Regions from separate parts of the Bradyrhizobium sp. Kon58 genome, predicted to be linked through region 2. Evidence: predicted binding sites of a transcription regulator. Region 2 holds the regulator's gene; each other region holds the start of a gene.
The links. Region 2 encodes LexA, which represses DNA repair genes until DNA is damaged. Its sites were predicted from a motif close to TGTTCNNNNTGTGTTCNG; they were not measured.
Positions count from the first base shown of each region.

Region 1: a site for LexA is predicted at 2,401-2,418, ahead of AC0L20_RS25415 (ImuA family protein). Genes of this name have one in related genera too.
Region 3: a site for LexA is predicted at 5,505-5,522, ahead of AC0L20_RS11605 (ATP-dependent helicase). Genes of this name have one in related genera too.

Region 1 is NZ_JBVVOT010000017.1:123,428-130,844, forward strand. It holds gene AC0L20_RS25405 (error-prone DNA polymerase) at 1-64, opposite strand, end outside; gene AC0L20_RS25410 (Y-family DNA polymerase) at 61-1,653, opposite strand; gene AC0L20_RS25415 (ImuA family protein) at 1,550-2,338, opposite strand; gene AC0L20_RS25420 (putative DNA modification/repair radical SAM protein) at 2,499-3,731, shown strand; gene AC0L20_RS25425 (UdgX family uracil-DNA binding protein) at 3,731-5,173, shown strand; gene AC0L20_RS25430 (inorganic phosphate transporter) at 5,272-6,900, shown strand; gene AC0L20_RS25435 (M20 aminoacylase family protein) at 7,071-7,417, opposite strand, start outside.
Region 2 is NZ_JBVVOT010000007.1:95,170-102,586, forward strand. It holds gene AC0L20_RS14880 (HAD family hydrolase) at 1-579, shown strand, start outside; gene AC0L20_RS14885 (hypothetical protein) at 750-941, shown strand; gene AC0L20_RS14890 (molybdopterin molybdotransferase MoeA) at 1,167-2,378, shown strand; gene lexA (transcriptional repressor LexA) at 2,554-3,255, shown strand; gene AC0L20_RS14900 (hypothetical protein) at 3,720-4,154, shown strand; gene AC0L20_RS14905 (GAF domain-containing protein) at 4,377-5,318, shown strand; gene AC0L20_RS14910 (ComEC/Rec2 family competence protein) at 5,328-7,417, opposite strand, start outside.
Region 3 is NZ_JBVVOT010000005.1:146,483-153,899, reverse strand. It holds gene AC0L20_RS11635 (caspase family protein) at 1-904, shown strand, start outside; gene AC0L20_RS11630 (SulP family inorganic anion transporter) at 1,044-2,711, shown strand; gene AC0L20_RS11625 (hypothetical protein) at 2,718-3,080, opposite strand; gene AC0L20_RS11620 (FAD-binding oxidoreductase) at 3,131-4,555, opposite strand; gene AC0L20_RS11615 (thioesterase family protein) at 4,643-5,149, shown strand; gene AC0L20_RS11610 (DUF1328 domain-containing protein) at 5,272-5,445, opposite strand; gene AC0L20_RS11605 (ATP-dependent helicase) at 5,687-7,417, shown strand, end outside.

The sequences.
Region 1 (7,417 bases), on a different contig from region 2:
AGCCGCCGCGCAGGAAGGAGAAATTCGTGGTGATGCCGATCTCGGCATAAGCGGGCGTGTTCATGCGAAGAGACCGTGCACATACCAACCGGGAAGAGCGGGCTTGCCGTCGCCGTCGAAGCACTCCCCCTCGTAAAGACCGTCGCGAAAGATCCAGAAGCGCAGGCCCTCGGCATCCTCGATGCGGAAATAGTCCCGCGTCAGTTGCTTGCCGTCCTGCCGCCACCATTCCATGGCGATGCGCTCGGGGCCTTCCACCCGCACCACCGCATGTTGCGCGCGGCGCCAGGTGAATTGATGCGGCGGCCCGTCGGGCACGGTCGCGAACGGCACATTGATCGGCTCAGGCTTGTCGAACAGCCGCAAGGGACGCAGTGGCGGCTCACTCTCGGTGCGCGCGGGCCATTCGGCCTGTATGGCCACGGCGAGATGATGCTGGGCAGGCGCCGCCAGCACCGCACATTCAGGGATATGGGTATCCTCAGGCAGATGCACGACGACGCGCTTTCCGCCAATGCGCGCGGCGATGCGGTCGATCAGCGCGGCAAGCTCGTCATTGTCGTGGACATGGGCGTCGAGATCGCGCTGCTCCTGCACCACGATCTCGGTGCGGCTTGCCGACAGCCGGACCATGTCGAAGCCGAAGCCGGGATCGAGGGGATCGGCGAGTGCATCGAGACGCTCGCGGAACAGCCGGTCGATGACTTTGCTTTGCGTCACCGGCCGCCCGGTCTCGACCATGATCGCGCGCACCGCGCCGTCGGTACGGAAGAAGGCGGCCTCCAGCCGTCGCGCGCCCTTGCCCTGCTTCTCCATCGACGCGATCAGCGTGTCGGCGAGGCGCGACAGCGTCATCGCGATCATGGTGTCCGTCGCGATCGGCTCGGCAAAGCGTTTCTCCACGATGTAATCGGGCAGCGGCTTTCGTGGATTGATCGGCGCATCGCCCTGCCCCAGCGCATGCGCGAGCAGCGTGGAGAACCGTGCGCCGAACCGCGCCGTGATTTCGCTCGGCGTACGCGAGGCGACATCGCCGATGGTCTTCAGGCCGGCGCGTCGCAGGCCGGTGCTGATGGTCTCGCCCGCGCCGAGCGCGGACACCGGAAATCGGCTGATTGCCGCCGCTTCCCCGCCATCGGCAACGATGATACCAGATGCCTGCCGCGTCAGCGTGCGCGCGCAGACCGAGGTGCCGGCGATCGCCGCGCTGACCGCAAAGCCCTGGCGATCGAGGGCCCGGACAAGGGTTTGCAACAGTGCAGCCTCGCCGCCGAACAGATGCGCGCAGCCGGTGATGTCGAGGAACAGCCCGTGCGGCGGATCGAGCGCCACGAGCGGCGTGAAGCGGTCGCACCAGTCGGCGATGTCGCCGATCGTCTTCGCATCGGCCACGGCATCGGCATCGAACACCTTTAGATCCGGGCACATCGCCCGGGCATTGGCCAGGGGCTGGCCGATATACAGACCGAGGCGCTCGGCGGCCTCGTCCAACGCATGGATCACCAGCGCGTTGCTGTCCTTGGCAACGACGATGTTGGGCGCATTATTTTCATGCAGTCCGACGTTGCCAAAGAACCGCTGGATCCGATCGATGGGCAGGCGCGGCAGCCACAGGCTGAGGATACGCCGACGATTCAGAGAACTGGCACTCATCACATTTCCATTCCATGATCCACCGGCCGCAAGGGCCATGACGATTGCGCAGGAGCTCGGCATCGAAGCGCGGCGCCCCCCAAGCGCTCCACATCGCGCCCGGCGGCGAATGCGCCGCGCGCAGCATCCATCTGGTCTCGGCGGTTGAGGGCAAAGGTTGTGCGGCCATCCGCAGCAGCAAGCCGGTGACACCGGAAGATTGCGCAGCCAGCGTCAGCTTGCGGCTCGCCACCAGATCGAACTGCCTCGTCTCACCCCAGAGCTCAAGCACGACCGCACCCAGCGCGTCGCAGGCGAGCGCATCGGCCGACGTGCGCAGCGCGCTCTCCACGTCGGCGGCGCGCACCATCACCATGCGGCGCGGATCGAGACCGAGCTCGGCGAGCCCGCTCATCGACAGCGCACCGGTTTCAATGTCTGAAAAATCCTGCCGCACCCACAGCAGCGGCTTGCGTGCCGTCACGCGCCCGGCAAGGCCCGTGACAAAGCCCGTCGCGGCTGCGCCCTGACGTCCTTCGCAAAACACCTCGTGGATTGCCGCGCGCGCGAGCCCGCCCTTCAGCGCGCTGTCGGCCTCGCTATGGCCGAGCGCGACACGGTCATGATGATGCACGACCTCCGCCGTCTCGATGCGCTCGATCTGGCCGCGCAAGGCTGCAAGCGCGCTTGTTCGTGCGCCGCTCATACGCCGCTCCTCAAGGGTGATTGCCGATGGCTCTCAAAAAGAGAACCAGCGGCTAGCTCATTTGTTCATGATATGTTCTAATATAAAGCTAACGACGCCCCGGGAGTCAATCGAATTGGCGGGCCTTGGGATTCATGAGCTGAATCAAAGGGATTCCAATATGGACGTGCAACGCAAGCTGGAAATCCTGGCGGACGCCGCCAAGTACGACGCGTCCTGCGCCTCCAGCGGCACCGAGAGGCGGGATTCCAGCGACGGCAAGGGTATGGGATCGAGCGCGCCCGGCATGGGCATTTGCCATTCCTACGCGCCGGACGGCCGCTGCATCTCGCTGCTCAAGGTGCTGCTGACCAACGCCTGCAATTACGACTGCCTCTATTGCGTCAACCGGGCCTCCTCCAACGTGCCGCGTGCCCGCTTCACCATCGACGAAGTCGTCAAGCTGACGCTCGACTTCTACCGGCGCAATTACATCGAAGGGCTGTTTCTCTCCTCCGGCATCATCCGCAACCCCGACTACACCATGGAGCAGGTGGTGAGCGTCGCGCGCAAACTGCGCGAGGAGCATCACTTCCGTGGCTACATCCATCTCAAGACGATCCCGGAGGCCGATGATGCATTGATCTCCGAGGCTGGCAAATATGCCGACCGTCTCTCCATCAACATCGAGATGCCGCAGGAGACGAGCCTGCAGCAATTTGCGCCCGAGAAAGACGTGCGCGCGATCCGCCGTACCATGGGCCGGCTGCGGCTGAAGCTGGACGAGGCCGAGGAAAGCCGCAGCGCGAACACGAAAGCCAAGCCGCAACGCTTCGCGCCGGCCGGCCAGAGCACGCAGATGATCGTCGGCGCCGACGCGGCCTCCGACCACACCATCCTCCACACCAGCGCCAATCTCTACGGTTCATACAGGCTGAGGCGCGTTTATTATTCCGCGTTCAGCCCGATCCCCGATGCCAGCCGCGCGCTGCCTCTGCGCGCGCCGCCCTTGCTGCGCGAGCACCGACTCTACCAGGCCGACTGGCTGATGCGGTTCTACGGCTTCGACCTCGGCGAGATCGTCGACGACAGTGCGATGCTGCCGCTCGACATCGATCCAAAACTCGCCTGGGCGCTACGTCACCGCGACCGCTTCCCGCTCGACGTCAACCGCGCCAGCCGCGAGGAATTGTTGCGCGTGCCGGGCTTCGGCACCAAGGCGGTCGAGCGCATCATCGCGGCGCGCCGCACGAACACGATCCGCGTCGCCGATCTCGCGCGGCTGCATGTGCCGCGCACCAAGGCGCTGCCGTTCATCGTCCTCAGCGATCACCGGCCCCCGCCGCATCGCCTCGACGAGGCACGGCTGATCGAACGGTTCAAGCCGGCAACGCAACTGGGATTTGGCTTCTGATGCAGTACATCACCCTCGAGAACGAAACCGATTTCGATGGCTGGCGCAAAGCCGCGCGTAGCCTCGTGCTACACCAAATGAAGCCGGCCGACATCACCTGGACCGTGCAGGGCGGCGAAGCGGAGCTGTTCACGCCGCCCTCGCCGTCTCCGCTGCCGGCGGGTGGCGACGGCACCTTCAACGTGCCTGCAAAATTCGTCGAGCTCGCCAAGGCCGCGATCCTGCATCGCGATCCCGAGCGTTTCGCGATCCTCTATCGCCTGCTGTTTCGGCTGAAGGACAATCACGATCTCATGGAGGTCGCGACCGATCCCGATGTCGCGCAAGTCACGGCCATGGCAAAGGCGGTCCACCGCGACGAGCACAAGATGCATGCCTTCGTGCGCTTCCGCGAGATCGGCAGGGAACGCGAAGCACACTATGTCGCCTGGTTCGAGCCCGAGCATCACATCGTCGAGCTCGCCGCACCGTTCTTCGCCAAGCGCTTTGCCGACATGCCCTGGTCGATTTTGACGCCGGATTTGTGCGCGCATTGGGATGGCCACGCGCTCTCGTTCACATCAGGCGTCAGCAAGAGCGAGGCGCCGAGCGAAGACCGGCTGGAGGAAACCTGGCGGCGTTACTACGCCAGCATCTTCAATCCGGCACGCCTGAAGGTGAAGGCGATGCAAACGGAGATGCCGAAGAAATATTGGAGGAACCTGCCCGAGGCTTCGATCATTAAGCCCTTGATCGAGGACGCCGAACGCATGACCGGCGCCATGATCGCCAATGCCGCAACCGATCCGCACAAGCCTCAAAGGCGGCCGGAGGCTCCGATGAAACGCAAAACCGCTGCCGACGATCTCGAAGCGCTCCGCGAGGAGGCCGCCCATTGCCGCGCCTGCCATCTCTACAAGGACGCGACCCAGACCGTGTTCGGCGAGGGCCCGAAGTCCGCCAATATCATGCTGGTCGGCGAGCAGCCCGGCGACAAGGAAGACCTCGCGGGCCATCCCTTCGTCGGTCCGGCCGGCCAGATGCTCGACAGGGCGCTGCAGGAGGCCGGCGTCGACCGCAAGAAGGTCTATGTCACCAACGCGGTGAAACACTTCAAATTCGTGCCGCGCGGCAAGATCCGCCTGCATCAGAAGCCGAATACGCCGGAGATAAAGGCCTGCCGGCAGTGGTATGAGCGGGAAGTCTCCGTCATCCAGCCCGATCTCATCGTCGCGATGGGCGCGACCGCCGCACAGAGCGTGTTCGGCAAGATCACCCCGATCGGAAAGAACCGCGGCCGGCTGATCGACCTGCCCGACGGCCGCAAGGCGCTGGTGACGGTGCACCCATCCTATCTGCTGCGGTTGCCCGATCCGGAAGCCAAGGTGCTGGAATATCAGCGCTTTGTCGAAGATTTGAAGATCGCCGCCGGCTTGCAGAAGAAAGCGGCGCGCGCCGCCTAGATACAGGTGGGAAAACGACTTTCAAGCCTCGGTTGTCATCCAGCCTTCAAATCCATCGGGGACAATAGCCCTTACAGAAAGTTAAGGGGCGTCCAGACATGACCGATGTTGCATTCGACCGCGCGGTAGCCGATCCCGCGCCGATCCAGCCGGCCTCGCGGCCAAATCTCGACAAGGGCTTCAATCCGCTGACGATGATCCTGTTCTTCGGCATCCTCGCCGCGGGCCTGCTCTATGTGGCCTACAGCATCTATTCCGATGTCGATGCGACCGGTACCAGGGTCACGAGCTACCTGCCCTATATCCTCCTTATCGTTGCGCTCCTGATTGCGCTCGGCTTCGAATTCGTAAACGGTTTCCACGACACCGCCAACGCGGTTGCGACGGTGATCTACACCCATTCGCTGCCGGCCGAAGTTGCGGTGATGTGGTCGGGCTTCTTCAACTTCCTCGGCGTGCTCATGTCCTCCGGCGCGGTCGCTTTCGGCATCGTTTCGCTGCTGCCGGTGGAGCTGATCCTGCAGGTCGGCTCAAGCGCCGGTTTCGCGATGGTGTTCGCCCTGCTGATCGCCGCGATCCTGTGGAACCTCGGCACCTGGTATTTTGGCCTGCCGGCCTCCTCCTCGCACACCCTGATCGGCTCGATCATCGGCGTTGGCGTTGCCAACGCGCTGATGCGCGGCCGCGACGGCACATCGGGCGTGGACTGGGGCAAGGCCACCGAGATCGGCTATGCACTGCTGCTGTCGCCGCTGGTCGGCTTCGTCTGCGCCGCCGGCCTGCTGCTGCTGCTCAAGCTGATGATCAAGAACCCGGCGCTCTATGCCGCCCCTGAGGGTAATAAAGCCCCGCCGATCTGGATTCGCGGCCTGCTGATCCTGACCTGCACCGGCGTCAGCTTCGCCCATGGTTCGAACGACGGCCAGAAGGGCATGGGCCTGATCATGCTGATCCTGATCGGCACCGTGCCCACGGCCTATGCGCTCAACCGCGCATTGCCGGAGTCGCAGGTCGCCCAGTTCGCGAAGATCTCGGAAGCCGCCTCCAAGGTGGTTGCGGCCAAGGGCGCCGGCCATGCGATCATCGGCGATCCCCGTCCTGCGGTGACGCAATACGTCACCTCGCATCACATCAGCGAAGGCACCTACCCTTCGCTGGCAGTGCTGGTGAAAGATGTCGGCGAGCAGGTCGCGAAATACGGTTCGCTGAACAAGGTGCCGGCGGAAGTCGTCGGCAACACCCGCAACGACATGTACCTGACCTCGGAAGCGATCCGCTTCCTGATGAAGGACAAGGAAAACGACCTCAGCAAGGAAGAGGTCGGGACCTTGAATGCCTACAAGGGCGGCCTCGACAGCGCGACCAAGTTCATCCCGACCTGGGTGAAAGTGGCGGTCGCGATCGCGCTCGGCCTTGGCACCATGATCGGCTGGAAGCGCATCGTCGTCACCGTCGGCGAGAAGATCGGCAAGACCCATCTCACCTACGCGCAGGGTGCCTCCGCCGAGCTCGTCGCCGCCGCCACGATCGGCGCCGCCGACGTGTTCGGCCTGCCGGTCTCGACCACTCACGTGCTGTCGTCCGGCGTCGCCGGCACCATGGCCGCGAACGGTTCGGGTCTCCAGGTCGCCACCATCAGGAACATGGTGCTGGCCTGGGTGCTGACCCTGCCGGTCGCCATCCTGCTGTCGGGCACACTGTACGTGATCTTCTCGCGGATCTTCTGAAGATATCTCCACTCCCTCTCCCCGTTCTTACGGGGAGAGGGTTGGGGTGAGGGGCTGCTTCCGCGATCGCGGTGAGAGACGGACTCGCGGAGAGTCCCCCTCACCCGGAATTCAAGCTGCGCTCGAATTCCGACCTCTCCCCGCAAGCGGGGCGAGGTGAAGTAAGAGCCTTACGACGCCGCGAGCGATTCCTCGACCAGCTTGACCCAATACGACGTGCCGAAGACGATCGCCTCGTCGTCGAAATTGTAGGCGGGGTGATGCAGGCCGGCGCTGTCGCCGTTGCCGCAGAAAATGAAGGCGCCGGGGCGTGCCTCCAGCATATAGGCGAAATCCTCGCCGCCCATCAGCGGCGGCATCTCGAGGACGTTGGCCTCGCCCGCAACTTGCCCCGCGATGCGACGTGCGATCTCGGTCTCCGGGGCGTGATTGTTCACCACCGGATAATTGCGCTGGTAGCGCAGGTCGATCTTGGCGCCGGTGATCTGCGCCACGCCCGCCACAACCTCGTGTACGC
Region 2 (7,417 bases):
GGCCGCGTGGTGCTCGATATCGATTTCTCCAAGGCGATCGCCTGTTGGGCGGGACATGCCGGCTGCAAGCCTGAAGCCATCGTCGCGCGCTATGTGCGGGACAGCGAAGCTTATCGGCTGCACGAGATGGGGAAGATCAGCGATGAGGATTATTTCGCCTCATTGCGAGCCTCGCTCGGAATCGGCATTTCGGACGCGCAGTTCCTGGAAGGCTGGAACGCGATCTTCGCCGGCGAAATGCCTGACATCGCCGAGCTGCTGCCGCGCGCAGCGAAGCAGATGCCGCTCTACGCTTTCTCCAACACCAATCGGCCGCACGTGGACCATTTCTCGAGGGAATATGCCGGCGTCCTCGGCCATTTCCGCGAGCTGTATTTGTCGTCCAGCATCGGCTTGCGCAAACCGGATGCGGATGCCTTCGACCACGTCGTTGCGGCGATCGGCGTGCCCGCCGGGCGCATCGTGTTCTTCGACGATCTTGCCGAAAACATCGAGGGAGCGCGGGCGCGCGGCTTGACGGCGGTGCATGTGACCTCGCCGCGTGACGTCGGGAACGCATTGAAGGCATTGGGCATCTGACGACGAGGCGTCGTCGCGAAACCCTTGGCGCCACGGCCCAACGGGAACAATTTTGGAAAAAACTGAGGAACCCAATCACTTTGTGCATTTTTATACAGAGTTCCCGGAACGGAATACCACCTTCCGGACTCTTAGAGTCCGTTGGGACTTCTACGGACGGATGCATCATCGTGCTGGGCAAGACCTACCTCACCAAGCAGGCCTCTCTTCTTCTTGAATTCGCGAGGACAACTTCAGATTCGGAGCTTTCCGCCAAGCTCGTGAGCAAGGCGGCCGACCTGAAATCCCAGGCCGATCCGCTGCCCGACAAGGATCAGGGACCCAAGGCGCCCGACGTAACTCCCGGGCAGCCAGGGAGCTGATCGATCCAGGCCCGGGGCGCTCGTCGTTCTCGCCCTTCCATGACCACTCTCCTGCCGATCTGTCGGGTTCTTCGGATCATGCCACGACGCGCGCGATCCTGCCTTCGGAACAATGTGAAGCGGCGGGATGACTGCGCGCGCTCAGCCGTTTTTGCCTCTGCGCCCGCGCTCGGCTAGAAGATTTGCGGAACATTCGCCCGAACGTGCCGAGCAGGAGTTTTCGCCGTGGCCTTGATGCCGGTTTCTGACGCGCTTGCCGCGGTGCTGGCGGGTGCAGAGCCGCTGCCGGAAGAAATGATCTCCCTCGACGAGGCCTACCATCGCGTGCTCGCGCGTGACGTCGCGGCGCGGCGCACGCAGCCGCCGCAGGCGATGTCGGCGATGGACGGCTACGCGGTGCGCGCGGCTGATGCCGCGACGATCGATTCGGAGCTCACCGTCATCGGCGAAGTCGCGGCAGGCCGACCGTTCGCGGGGACGGTCGGCGCCGGCGAGGCCGTGCGGATCTTCACCGGCGGCGTCGTTCCCGGTGGCGCGGACGCCGTCGTGATCCAGGAGGACACGGTCGCTGCCGGCAAGCGCATCACGATCAAGGAAGCCGCGATCGCCGGTCGGCACATCCGCCCCGCAGGCGTCGATTTCCGCGAGGGCGACGTGCTCCTGCGCAAGGGAAATCGTCTCACCGAGCGCGACCTCGCGCTCGCCGCCGGGATGAACCATCCGCACCTTGGCGTTTTCAGACGTCCGAAAGTCGCGATTCTCGCCACCGGCGACGAGCTGGTGATGCCGGGCACCACGCCCGGCCACGGCCAGATCGTCTACTCCAACGGCTACGCCCTGCACGCGCTCGCCCGCAGCGAGGGCGCCGAGACCATCGACCTCGGGATTGCCGCCGACACGCTGGACGCCACCACCGCCGGCATCCGCCGCGCCCGCGAGAGCGGCGCCGACATCCTGATCACGACCGGCGGCGCATCGGTTGGCGACCACGATCTGGTCCAGCAGGCGCTGCGGGACGAAGGCATTGCGATGGCGTTCTGGAAGATCGCGATGCGGCCAGGCAAGCCGATGATGCACGGGCGGCTCGGCGCAATGGAGGTGATCGGCCTGCCGGGCAATCCCGTGTCGTCCTACGTGTGCGCGTTCCTGTTCATGGTGCCGCTGATTCGCGCCCTGTCGGGCCGTTCGGTGATTCACCATCGCAGTGAACGCGCCGTGCTCGGCCGCGACGTCGGCGCCAACGACCAGCGCGAGGACTATCTGCGCGCGCATCTGGAGGAGCGTGACGATGGCACGCGCGTCGTTCTTCCCGTCAACCATCAGGACTCTTCGCTGCTTGCGAATCTCGCTGCAGCACAGGTACTTCTCGTGCGCGCACCGTTCGCGCCGAAGGCCGAAGCCGGCACGGCTTGCGAAGTGTTGCGGCTCCCCGTCTGAGCGTCCGGCAATGCGCGTTCCGCGAACTTTGCTCTGTTCACGGTAAATTAAGCAGTTGCGGAACATGTATCGAACATATAGTGTCCGTTCATGATTTGTTTCGAGTATGTAGCGGCTTATTGCCGAACTCTGCGTCTCGGAATCGGACGACATCAACCGGGGGACTTTGGTCGAGATGTTAACGCGCAAACAATACGAGCTTCTGCGGTTCATCAGTGAACGTCTGAAGGAAAGCGGCGTGCCGCCCTCCTTCGACGAGATGAAGGATGCGCTCGATCTGCGCTCGAAGTCGGGCATCCATCGCCTGATCACGGCGCTCGAGGAGCGTGGCTTCATCCGACGCCTGCCCAACCGCGCCCGTGCGATTGAAGTCATCAAGCTGCCGGAGCTCCAGGCAGCCGCCGGCAGCCGCCGCGGCTTCACGCCGAGCGTCATCGAGGGCAATCTCGGCAAGGTGCGTGCGAGCTCCAGCCTGCCCGCGGACGACGGCGAACGTCCCGTCGCGGTACCGGTGATGGGCCGCATCGCGGCCGGCACGCCGATCGAGGCGTTGCAGACCCGCAGCCATACTATCAGCGTACCGCCTGACATGCTCGGCTCGGGCGAGCATTACGCGCTCGAAGTGCGCGGTGATTCCATGGTCGAGGCCGGCATCCTTGACGGCGACATGGCGCTGATTCAGCGCAACGAGAGCGCCGATACCGGCGACATCGTGGTGGCGCTGATCGACGACGAGGAAGCGACGCTGAAGCGCTTCCGCCGCCGCGGCGCCTCGATCGCGCTCGAGCCCGCCAACGCGGCTTATGAGGTCCGCATCCTGCCGCCCAACCGGGTGAAGATTCAGGGCAAGCTGATCGGGCTTTACCGGAAGTACTGATACCGGGCGTCCTTGATACCGGGAGTACTTCATGCCGGAGGTGCTTGGCGCCTCGCGCGCTTCCGATCGGCATCGCCGGTCAGAAATTGGAACGGATCATCGTCCGCTCCGGCTGGGTAGTCTTTCTGGTTCTGCACAGACTATCCGGCCCCTCCTTCGGCGCTGGCTCCTCGCGACGCCCACGAAGCGGCACTGGTTCGCGGCGCAAGTGTTCGAGGAAACAGCGGCCGGCGACCAAGCTCGACCGTTGCAGTCAAGCCGGCGATATTCCCGCACGCGCCTCCCGAATGCATCGCAACTCGCTTTGTTCCTATTGAATTCGGGAAAGATAATGTGATCGCGGCTCGCGGAAAGCAGCCGCAGATTTGCCCACAACCAAGCAGAGCGTTCATGCTTCAACTCTGATAGAGGCCTGCGCCTCGATTAAGAGACGCGGGTTGCTATCCCAGCATGAGGAGCACCCGATGTGTGACTACAGCCTGCATGCCGTCGCGTCGCGCCCCGCCGAAGTCGGCGAGACGATCGTCACGACAAGCTTCCGCGGCACCTCGACGCGCGGCTTCGCCTCGGCAGCCGATCCGTCTGTTGCCGTCTGCCTGCTGCCGGGAACGGAGCTCGCCTTCGCCGACGACGTTCGCTACGACAATCGCTGGATCTGGACGCGCACCATCAATTCCCGCGTGGGCAAGTTCGGCAAGATCGACCCGCACGTTCCCGACCGCCATCATGACGCGATCGAATTCCCGGACGGCAAATACGTGCTGGTGACGCAGCTCGTCGAAGGTCAGCGCGCGACCGTGTTGCAGCTGCCGGTAACTCAGTCGGTCGCCGAGCGAGAGCACAAGGCGCAGATTATCGCCGACCGGCAGCCGACCGTCAGGCACCTGCCGATCGGCTGACACAGCCTCCCCCGGCTACGAGGTCGGGGGGTTAGGATTGAATTGCCATCGCCGGCCGTGGCCGGCGAGATGGTATGGCTCGCGTCCGCGAAATCCAATCGGATGGACCAAGCCCGCACCTCTCCGCCGCACGAAGTTTGAGCCGCCCTGCCTGAATTTTGAACGTCCGCTTCGCAGCCAAATGACCGATGCTGTCAGGGCTTGAGACGGCGGACACGCTCGATGAAAACCTTCCTTCGCGTCGTTGAACTCTGGGTGCCCGATCGGACGCGCACGCGGCTGGAGTTTGGTGGCGGTCTCTATGGCGAAGGGCTGTCCGCGTTCAAGGCCGTCAGCGAAGAGCTGCACTTCGGATATGACGAGGGACTTCCGGGCAAGGCCTGGGCCGCGGGCCACCCCGTGATCCTCACCAAATTCGCCAACTCATATTTCAAACGGACCGATCAGGCGCTCGCGGCCGGCCTCACCTGCGGCGTCGCGGTGCCGGTGTTTGCGGGTGAATTCCTGCAAGCCGTCATGGTGCTGTTCTGCGGCGAGGACGAAGCGCATGTCGGGGCGATCGAGCTCTGGCACAACGACCCTGATGCCTCCCACGAGATGGGGCTTGTCGACGGCTATTACGGCACCGCCGACATGTTTGAATTCAACTCCCGCCACACCAAATTTCCTCGCGGCTTTGGCCTGCCTGGCCGCACCTGGAAGGCGGGCCTGCCGCTGATCATAAAGGACCTGCACGACGCCAGGAGTTTTCTGCGCTGGGAGGACGCGGCCAAGGTCGGGATCAATTTCGGCGTCGGCGTGCCCTATCGGACGGGCGCGGACCAGACCTGGGTTCTGACATTCCTCTCCGCGCAGGCCACGCCGATTGCGCGACGCTTCGAGATCTGGATCCCGAACGAGACCCGCTCGGCACTGGTGTTCCGCGCCGGCGATTGCAGCGCGCAGACCGACCTTGCAGCGCTCTATGCGGATAAATCCATTGCCAGAGGCGAAGGCAGCATCGGCGGGGCCTGGGCCACCGGCATGCCCGCGCTCAACGACGATCTGGTGCATGACGGCTCGGTCGCCGGTCTCGAAGCCTGCACATCCGGACTGAGCCGAATGGTGGCCCTGCCGGTCATCGGCAATTCCAGGCTCGACGCCGTACTGGCCTGGTATTTGTAACCGATCCGATCAATCGTCGGCCTGCAAGTCGGTCTCCGCCGGCGTTGCGTCCTTGATGCGGGGCGCGATCGCCTTCGGCGCAAGGCTGCCGTCGAAATCACCCTCACCGGCGCCGGCCGGCAACCAGGGGCGGCTCGTGCCTCTCGCCCTCACCGCGTGAACCACAAAGCCGTCACCACGTTGCGTCAGCGCCAGCGCACTCTGGCTGGCGAGCCGTTGCCGATCGACCACCATCGCCGCGCAATCGGGTGGCGCGGGGCGTGTCGTCACCACCAGCGCGGCCCGACTGCAATCGTCCGCGAGAGCGTCGACGCGCAGTGCCAGCGCGACCAACCTCCCGTCGGCCAGTGGCGTCACGCAGCCGGATTCGTCACAGGACACGCCATCGGCCAGAGAGGCTCGGCCCGCATCGCGCGGATCGGCGTCGGCAGCGAGCCATTCCTTGAGCAGAAAGCTGTCCTTGCTCGTCCTGATCAGGTGCAGATATCCGTCCCTGCCCCGCACCGCAACGCTCGCGCCATCCCCGGCAATCAGGATGTCGGGCTGCCGCGCCGACAGTCCCCAGAGGATCGCTGCCAGCAGCACCAGGGCGCCGGACCAGCGTAGCGGCGTGCGCAACAAGCCCAGCAGGATGATTCCCAGGCTCGCCGCGATCAGCGGCGCGATCCCGAACGCCGAGATGCGGCCGACGGCGCCCGGCAATGCCGCGACCCAGCGCGAGACCGCGACCATCCAGTCGATGCCGATCCCCATCAGCCACCAGAACACGCTGTCCAGCCCGAACGGCGCAGCAAGCAGTCCCAACAATCCCGCCGGCATCACCAGCGCCGAGACCACCGGCATCGCGCCGAGATTGGCAAGCACGCCGAACGGCGTGACACGGTGGAAATGGAACGCGGCGTAGGGCGTGGTCGCAAGTCCCGCAATCAGCGAGGCCATGAACAGCATCGCGATCTCGCGGCCACCCCACATTGCAATGCGCGCGGTCGCCGAATGGTCCGGCGAAGCAAACAAATTGGGCATGCCGATCTGCACCAAGGCGACGAGCCCGAGCGTTGCCGCAAACGACATCTGAAAACTCGGATGCACCAGTGCTTCCGGCGCGACCGCCAGCACGATCAGCGCGGCGACAGCAAGCGTGCGAAAGGTGATGGCGCGGCGATCGACCATCACCGCGATCAGCACCACCGCCGTCATGAAGAACGATCTTTGCGTTGCGACCTCCGCGCCTGACAGCAGCAGGTAGAACGCAGCAGCGACCAGCGCGGCGGCCGCCGACCATTTCTTGATGGCGAAGCCGGCCGCAAGTCCTGGGATCAGAGCGAGCAGCGCGCGCACCGCGAAGAACACGACACCGGCAACGACGGCCATGTGATAACCGGAAATCGAGAGCACGTGGCCGAGACCGGAGATGAACATCGCATCATTGACGGGCGTGGTAATCGCATCGCGCCGCCCGGTAAGCAGCGCGGTCGCGATCGCCCGGTTGTCGCCGTCGAGCGTCGCCCGGATGCGGGCATCGATCGCATCGCGCAGGCGTTGCATGAAGGCCGCGTAACGCAACCGCAAGCCGGCGGTCTCAGGCGGCGGCGCCACCGTGATTGCGCCCATCGCGAAGCCGGAGGCGCCGATGCCCTGGAAGAACATGTCACGCGAAAAGTCGTAGCTGCCGGGCCGCACCGGCGCGAGCGGCGGCATCAGCCGTGCCTTCAGCTGAACGAAGCTACCGACCTCCGGCGCGGTGCCTTTGCGGACCGACAGGCGCACGCGCTCGAGCCTGACGTCGCTGCGTTGCGCCTCCATCGCGGTGACGCGCAGCACGAAACGATCGGTACGCTCGCGGATGTCGCGGGCCTCAACGAAGCCCGACAACGACACCGAATAGAGCGACTTTGCCAGCACCGGGTGGGCGATGCGCGCCGTCTTCCAGGTCGCGACGGCAAAGCCGGCCGCGACCGCCGCGATCATGATGGCCGGGGCGAACAGCCGGCTCCGCCGCAACAGAGCCGCGCCGAGCAGGAGCGCGATGGCGCTCGCGGCAACGACCCACAGCACCGGCTCATGATCGGCGGAGAAATAAAGCGCGATGCCGCAGCCAA
Region 3 (7,417 bases), on a different contig from region 2:
CTCCGAAGCCGAGGATGGCTCCGGCATCGACAGCCCCTACACCACCGCGGCGCTGACCGTCGCCAAGCAGCCCAATCTGCCGATCGAGGAAGTGTTCAAGCGCATTCGCGTGGCCGTGGCGCAATCGACCGACGGACGCCAGATCCCCTGGGAAAGCTCGTCGTTGACGACCGACTTCAAGTTCTTCGGCGGCGACAGTAGCGGCGCTCAGCCTGCGCTTCCTGGCGCATCCTCCATGGCACTTGCGAGCGGCACGCGCAGCCTCGATGACTGGCGCAAGGATTTGCAGGGCAAGCCGGCCATGGTCGCCTATGAGATGGTGATCACCGACGACACCGTGCCGGCGTATCAGGCCTATATCGAGTTGTACGCTCAGGATACCCGTACGCCGCGGCTGCGCACGATTGTGGAGCGCCGGCGCCAGATGCTGGCGTGGGAGCGCGCCACCGCGATCAACACCCGCGCCTCGTTCGAGGCGTATCTGGCGAACTGGGACAACAGCGATCTGGCTGCGACCGCACGCAGGCTGCTGCTCCGCGTGCAGAACCGCAACTACGTCTTGCCTGCCGTGGTCGCGGCCGCTCCTGCCCCGGTCGCTGTCGCGATGGCGCCGACCTGCCCGTGCTCGACGCCCTCGACACCGGCAACGCCGGTCAACCCGACGATCGCGCCCGTGATCAAGAAGCGCGTCGACGACACGCCGCCGAAGCGCAAGGTGGTCGACACGCCGCCCAGGCCGCGCCGGCCGCCGCCCGATGAAGTGATCTACGAGCGCGCACCGCCGCCGGATCGCGGCCCGCCGCCCGGCGCCATCATGCAAGGCATTGGCATCGGTGTCGGGATCGGCATGGGTATGGGCGGCGGACGCGGCGGCGACTATCACAACGACCGCGGCCGTTACTGAGACCGCTCGCGAGATACGGAGGACAGATCTGTCCTCCGTCATTGCCACCGGATGGAGATAAACTGCGTCTGCTGCTTCCCGATACGGAAATGCTGTAGTCTAACCGACTGACGCCAGGCTTTCCGGGGACTCCACATCGATGCCGCACGACGCTCACGCCAAGCCAGCTTGGCCGCTGTTTCGCTCGCTCGCGTCCTATTCTCTCCCGGGCGACCTGATGGCGGGGCTGACGCTGGCCGCGATCGCAATTCCCGAGCAGATGGCGACCGCACGGCTCGGCGGCTTCGCGCCGCAGATCGGCTTCTTCGCCTTCATGGCGGGATCGCTCGGCTTTGCCATGCTCGGCGGCAACCGCTTCCTGTCCTGCGGCGCCGATTCCACGATCACGCCGATCTTCGCCGGCGGACTGGCGGCGCTGGCCGCCACCGGCTCGCCTGAGTACCAGGGCCTCGCAATCGCGCTGGCGCTGATGGTCGGCGCGATGATGCTGGCCGGCGGCGCCTTCCGCCTCGGCGGCATCGCCAATCTCCTGTCTGTGCCGGTCATGGTCGGCTTCCTCGCCGGCATCTCCGTCCACATCATCGTCTCGCAATTGCCGGGCGTGCTGGGGCTGGACTCGCCGGGCGGGCCGACGCTCGATCGCATCGCTGTGCTCGCAAGCGAGCTCGGCCGCAGCAATCCCTTCACGCTGTGCATCGGCTTCGGTGTGCTGGCCGTGGTCTTCGTCGCCGAGAAGGTCAGCGCAAAAATTCCGGGCGCGTTGATCGGGCTCGTCGCCGCGACCTTGGCCACCATCGCCCTCGGCCTCGAGAGCAAGGGCGTCAATGTCGTAGGCAGCGTGCCCGGCACGCTGCCGCGGCCGACCTTCCCCGACCTTGCACCGGAGCAATGGGTCCGCCTCGTGCCGCTGGCCTTCGTGATCACGATCGTGGTGATGGTGCAGACCGCGGCGACGACGCGGTCGTTTCCGTCCGATCCCGACAAGCCGGCCGACGTCGATCGCGATTTTCTCGGCGCGGGTGCCGGCAGCGTGCTGTCGGGCCTGTTCGGTGCGTTTCCGGTCAATGCCAGCCCGCCGCGGACGGGCATTGTCGCCGAGACCGGCGGACAATCGCAGCTCGCGGGTCTCGCCGCCGCTGCGATCGTGCTGGCGCTGCTCGCGTTTGGAACGGGATTGCTGCAGCACGTTCCGGACGCGGCCCTCGGCGGCATCCTGCTGTTCGTCGCGCTGCGCATCATCCGCGTGAAGCAGATCGTCACGATCTATCGCCAATCCCCCAGCGAATTCCTGCTGATCGCCGCCACCGCCGCACTGATCATCGTGCTGCCGATCCAGCAGGGTGCGTTCCTCGGCATCGTGCTGTCGCTGCTGCACGGCATCTGGAGCACGACGCGCGCGCGGCTGGTCGAGTTCGAGCGCGTGCCGGGCACCACGATCTGGTGGCCGGCGCATCCGCACATCGCGGGCGAGCGCATCGCCGGCGTCGCCGTGATCGGGCTGCAGGCGCCGCTGTCGTTCCTCAACGCGCCCGGCTTTCGCAGCGACGTGACCAAGGTGCTCGGCGCGACGCCGCCGCAGCTGCTGGTGCTGGAGGCAAGCGGCATGGTCGAGATCGACTTCACCGCCGCGCAGATCCTGCTCGATGTGTTCAGGGCGTGCAGCGAACAGGGCGTCACGGTCGCGCTGGCGCGGCTGGAATCGGTGCGTGCGCAGGACGCGTTCGAGCGGTTCAGGCTGTTCGAGGCCCTGCCTCGGGAGAACGTCTTCCACAGTGTCGACGAGGCCGTGCGCAGGCTGGCGAAATAACTGCGCTCACTGCGCCAATGTCGGATGATCCCGCTGCACCGTTTCGCGGATCCAGCTGGCATGGATCGCCCGAAACAGGATCTGCGCCGTCTTGAGGTCGTTCGCCTTCATGCAGAGATCGACGATGCGACGGACCGCGTCGTCGCGCATCAGTCCATCCGCGATCTTCATCGCGATTTCCATCGCGACTTTCGCCGCGCGCTCGTAGCGCTCGCTGTCGCGCTTGTCGTTGCGCGCGCTGCCTGCCGCACTGGCGGCAGCGGCGTCACAGATCGCACGGATGCGCTCGGCGGCCTCGATGTCGCCGAGCGGCCGTTCGATCGCTTCGTCCCAGATGTCCCGGCGCGTCTTGCGGGCGAACCACTGCATTGCCTGCTCCGTGGTGAGGGAGCGAGCATAAACGGCGGTGAGCCTGCGCGCTACGCCTCCGGAACGATCTTGCCGGGGTTGAAGATGTTTTGCGGATCGAGCGCCTTTTTCAGCGCCCGCATCGCGTCGATCGCCTCGGGACCGAGTTCTGCCGCAAGATATTTCTGCTTGCCCTGTCCGATGCCGTGCTCGCCGGTGCAGGTGCCGTCCATGGCCTGCGCGCGCTCGACCAGCCGATGCATGAACTCCTCGCCGCGCGCCATCTCGTCGGCATCGTTGGTGTCGCAGACCAGCGAGCAGTGGAAATTGCCGTCGCCGACATGGCCGACGATCGGCGACAACAGGTTGAGCCGCTTGAGATCTTCCTCGGTCTCGCCGACGCATTCGGCAAGCCGCGAGATCGGCACGCAGACGTCGGTCGCGACCACGCCGATGCTGTCACCGGGCCGCAGCGCCTTCACCGACCAATAGGCGTCGTGCCGCGCCTGCCACAGTTTTGTGCGATCCTCCGGCTTGGTGGTCCAGGAGAAATCGCCGCCGCCGCAGTCCTTTGCGATCTCGCCGAAGGCCTTGGACTGTTCGCCGACCTCGATCTCGCTGCCGTGGAATTCCATCAGCAGCAGCGGCGTTTCCGGCAGCGTCAGCTTTGAATAGGCGTTGCAGGCCCGCACCTGCGCGGCGTTGAGCAGCTCGATGCGCGCCACGGGAATGCCGGTCTGGATCGCCAGGATCACGGCCTGACACGCCCCGTCCACGGTCTCGAACGACACCGCGCCGGCCGCGATCGTATCGGGGATGCCGCGCAGACGGATGGTCAATTCCGAGATGATGCCGAGCGTGCCCTCGGCGCCGACGAACAGATGCGTCAGGTCGTAGCCGGCGGATGATTTCTTCGCACGCGTGCCGGTCGTGATGATCTCGCCGTCGCCGCGGACCACTTTCAGCGCCAGCACACTGTCGCGCATCGTACCGTAGCGCACCGCGTTGGTGCCGGAGGCGCGGGTCGAGGCCATGCCGCCGAGGGAGGCGTCCGCGCCGGGGTCGATCGGGAAGAACAGGCCCTGGTCGCGCAGATGCTCGTTGAGCGCCTTGCGGGTGACCCCGGGCTGGATCACGCAGTCGAGGTCCTCGGCATGCACCGCGAGCACCTTGTTCATGTCGCGCAGGTCGATGCAGATGCCGCCGGCGGGTGCGTTGACCTGGCCCTCGAGCGAGGTGCCGGTGCCGAAGGCGATGACGGGCACGCCGTTTTTCGCACAGATCCGCACCACGTCCTGGATGTCGGCAGTTTCCTGCGCCATCACCACGCCGTCCGGCGGCTGGTTCACGATCCATGTGGTGGTATGGCCGTGCTGCTCGCGGACGGCCTGCGAGGTGATGAGGCGGTTGCCGAAGCGCGCGGCAAGCTGCTCCAGCGCGCTCGCGAGGGCTTTCGGCGCCGGCCGCGGCGGATTATTGGTGATGGTCGTACCCACGGACGTTCCTCCCGACGAGACGAACCGTGGCAAAGGACATCTCACCGGTCAAGTCAAGCGACCGGACGCATAGCTGGGGAAGGACACATGCCGGAGACTGCTGCCACAACGATCGAGGGCGCACCGTTCCGCGCCTCGATCATGCAGATCGAGCCGCAATGGATCGACTACAACGGCCACCTCAACATGGCCTATTACAACGTGATGTTCGACCGCGCGATCGACCAGATGTGGCTGACGCTCGGGATCGGACCGGGCTACATGAAGGAGCGCGGCGGCTCGACCTTCACCGCCGAATGCCACGTGCGATATTTGCGCGAAATCCACCTCGGCGATCCCGTGCAGGTCTCGGTCTGGCTGCTGGAAGCCGACGACAAGCGGCTTCACACATTCCAGGAGCTGCGACACGCGACCGAAGGCTGGTTGTCGGCGACCTCCGAAAACATGTCGCTCCACATCGACATGGGCTCACGAAAGGTGGCGGCTTTTCCACCAGACATAAGTGAGCGCATTGCGGCAGTGATCAAGGCCCACAGTGCCGTGCCGCGGCCCGAGGGCATCGGCCGGAACGTGGCGATGCCCTCGAAGCGGTAACGGCTCCAACTCCTCATCCTGAGGAGCCCGCGAAGCGGGCGTCTCGAAGGATGCAAGGCCACAGACGGGCCTGCATGGTTCGAGACGCGCGTTCCGCGCTCCTCACCATGAGGATCACATGGCTAGACCCTGTTACGGCCGCGGGCCAGTCCAACAACGGCCGAGACCAGGAACAGCACGACCGCGATGAAGAAGATGATTTTGGCGATTTCGATCGATGCGCCGGCGAGGCCGCCAAAGCCCAGGATACCGGCGATCAAGGCGATAACCAGAAACGTCACAACCCAGCTAAGCATGATCCGAACCTCTGTTTCGATGTCTGTCTGCGATCGGCGCGGCTGACGCGCCTCACTTGCAGAACCAATCGCCAACGCGGAACAATGGTTCCGGGCCGCTGGGGCCGGAAATTCGCCTGAGCGACAGGAACAAATTGGCTGCCCGCGCACGTGGAAAACCCCCGGCCGCGGCCCCATATAGGGACCAATCCCTGTTAAGAAGGCTCCCCTTTCACCACCCCGCGGTGCCAACGTGGGGCAAATGATTCGCATGACCGAGCCGAGCAAGATCACGTCCCAGAGTGTCCCCGACCACCAGCCCGCAGCCGGCGGCATTGCCGCGCGTGCGCGGGCCTCGGTGGGCCCGCAATATTTGTCCGGGCTCAATCCGGAGCAGCGCGAGGCGGTGGAGACGCTGGACGGCCCGGTTCTGGTGCTGGCCGGCGCCGGCACCGGCAAGACCCGCGTGCTGACCACGCGCATCGCCCATATCCTGAGCCAGGGCCGCGCCCGCCCCTCCGAGATCCTGTCGGTGACCTTCACCAACAAGGCCGCGCGCGAGATGAAGCACCGGCTCGGTCAGATGCTCGGTCATGCCGTCGAAGGCATGCCGTGGCTCGGCACCTTCCACTCCATCGGCGGGCGCATCCTGCGCACCCACGCCGAGCTGGCGCAGCTCAAATCGAACTTCACCGTGCTCGACGTCGACGATCAGGTGCGGCTGTTGAAGCAGCTCCTGCAAGCCGACAATATCGACGACAAGCGCTGGCCCGCGCGCATGCTCGCCGGGCTGATCGACGGCTGGAAGAACCGCGGCCTGACGCCGTCGCAGGTGCCATCGGGCGAAGCCGCCGTGTTCGCCAACGGCAAGGGCGGCAAGCTCTATGCGAGCTACCAGGAGCGGCTGAAGATTTTGAACGCCGCCGATTTCGGCGATCTGCTGCTCGAGGACATCCGCATCTTCCGCGAGCACCCGGATATCCTGCGGCAGTACCAGCAGCGCTTCAAATTCATCCTGGTCGACGAGTATCAAGACACCAACGTCGCGCAGTATCTGTGGCTGCGGCTGCTGTCGCAGGCGCCCTCCTCTTTCACCTCTCCCCGCGTGCGGGGAGAGGTCGCATCGCAAAGCGATGCGGGTGAGGGGGACTCTCCAAGCACCGCGCCCGTGGAGACTCCCCCTCATCCCAACCTTCTCCCCGCAAGCGGGGAGAAGGAGCAGAAGACCCCCGTCAAGAACATCTGCTGCGTCGGCGACGACGACCAGTCGATCTACGGCTGGCGCGGCGCGGAGGTCGACAACATCCTGCGCTTCGACCATGACTTCCCCGGCGCCAAGGTCATCCGGCTCGAGCGCAACTATCGTTCGACCGGCCACATCCTCGCCGCCGCCTCGCATTTGATCGCCCACAACGAGGGCCGGCTCGGCAAGACGCTGCGCACCGAGGACCATGACGGCGAGAAGGTCACGGTGACAGGTTCGTGGGATTCGGAAGAGGAAGCCCGCGGCATCGGCGAGGAGATCGAGCAGATCCAGCGCCAGGGCGACAAGCTCAACGAGATCGCGATTCTGGTGCGCGCGTCCTACCAGATGCGCGAGTTCGAGGACCGCTTCGTCACGCTTGGCCTGCCCTATCGCGTCATCGGCGGCCCGCGCTTCTACGAGCGCGCCGAAATCCGCGATGCGCTGGCCTATCTGCGCGTCATCAATTCACCGGCCGACGATCTCGCCTTCGAGCGCATCGTCAACACGCCCAAGCGCGGCCTGGGCGATGCCACCGTGCAGATGCTGCACGACCACGCCCGCAAGCGCCGCATTCCGCTGTTCGAGGCGGCGCGCGCGGTGGTCGAGACCGACGAGCTGAAGCCGAAGGCGCGCGGAAGCTTGCGCGACGTCGTCGCGCAGTTCGACCGCTGGCGCGCCCAGCGCGAGGTCACGTCGCACACGGATCTCGCCCAGATCGTGCTCGACGAGAGCGGCTACACCGAGATG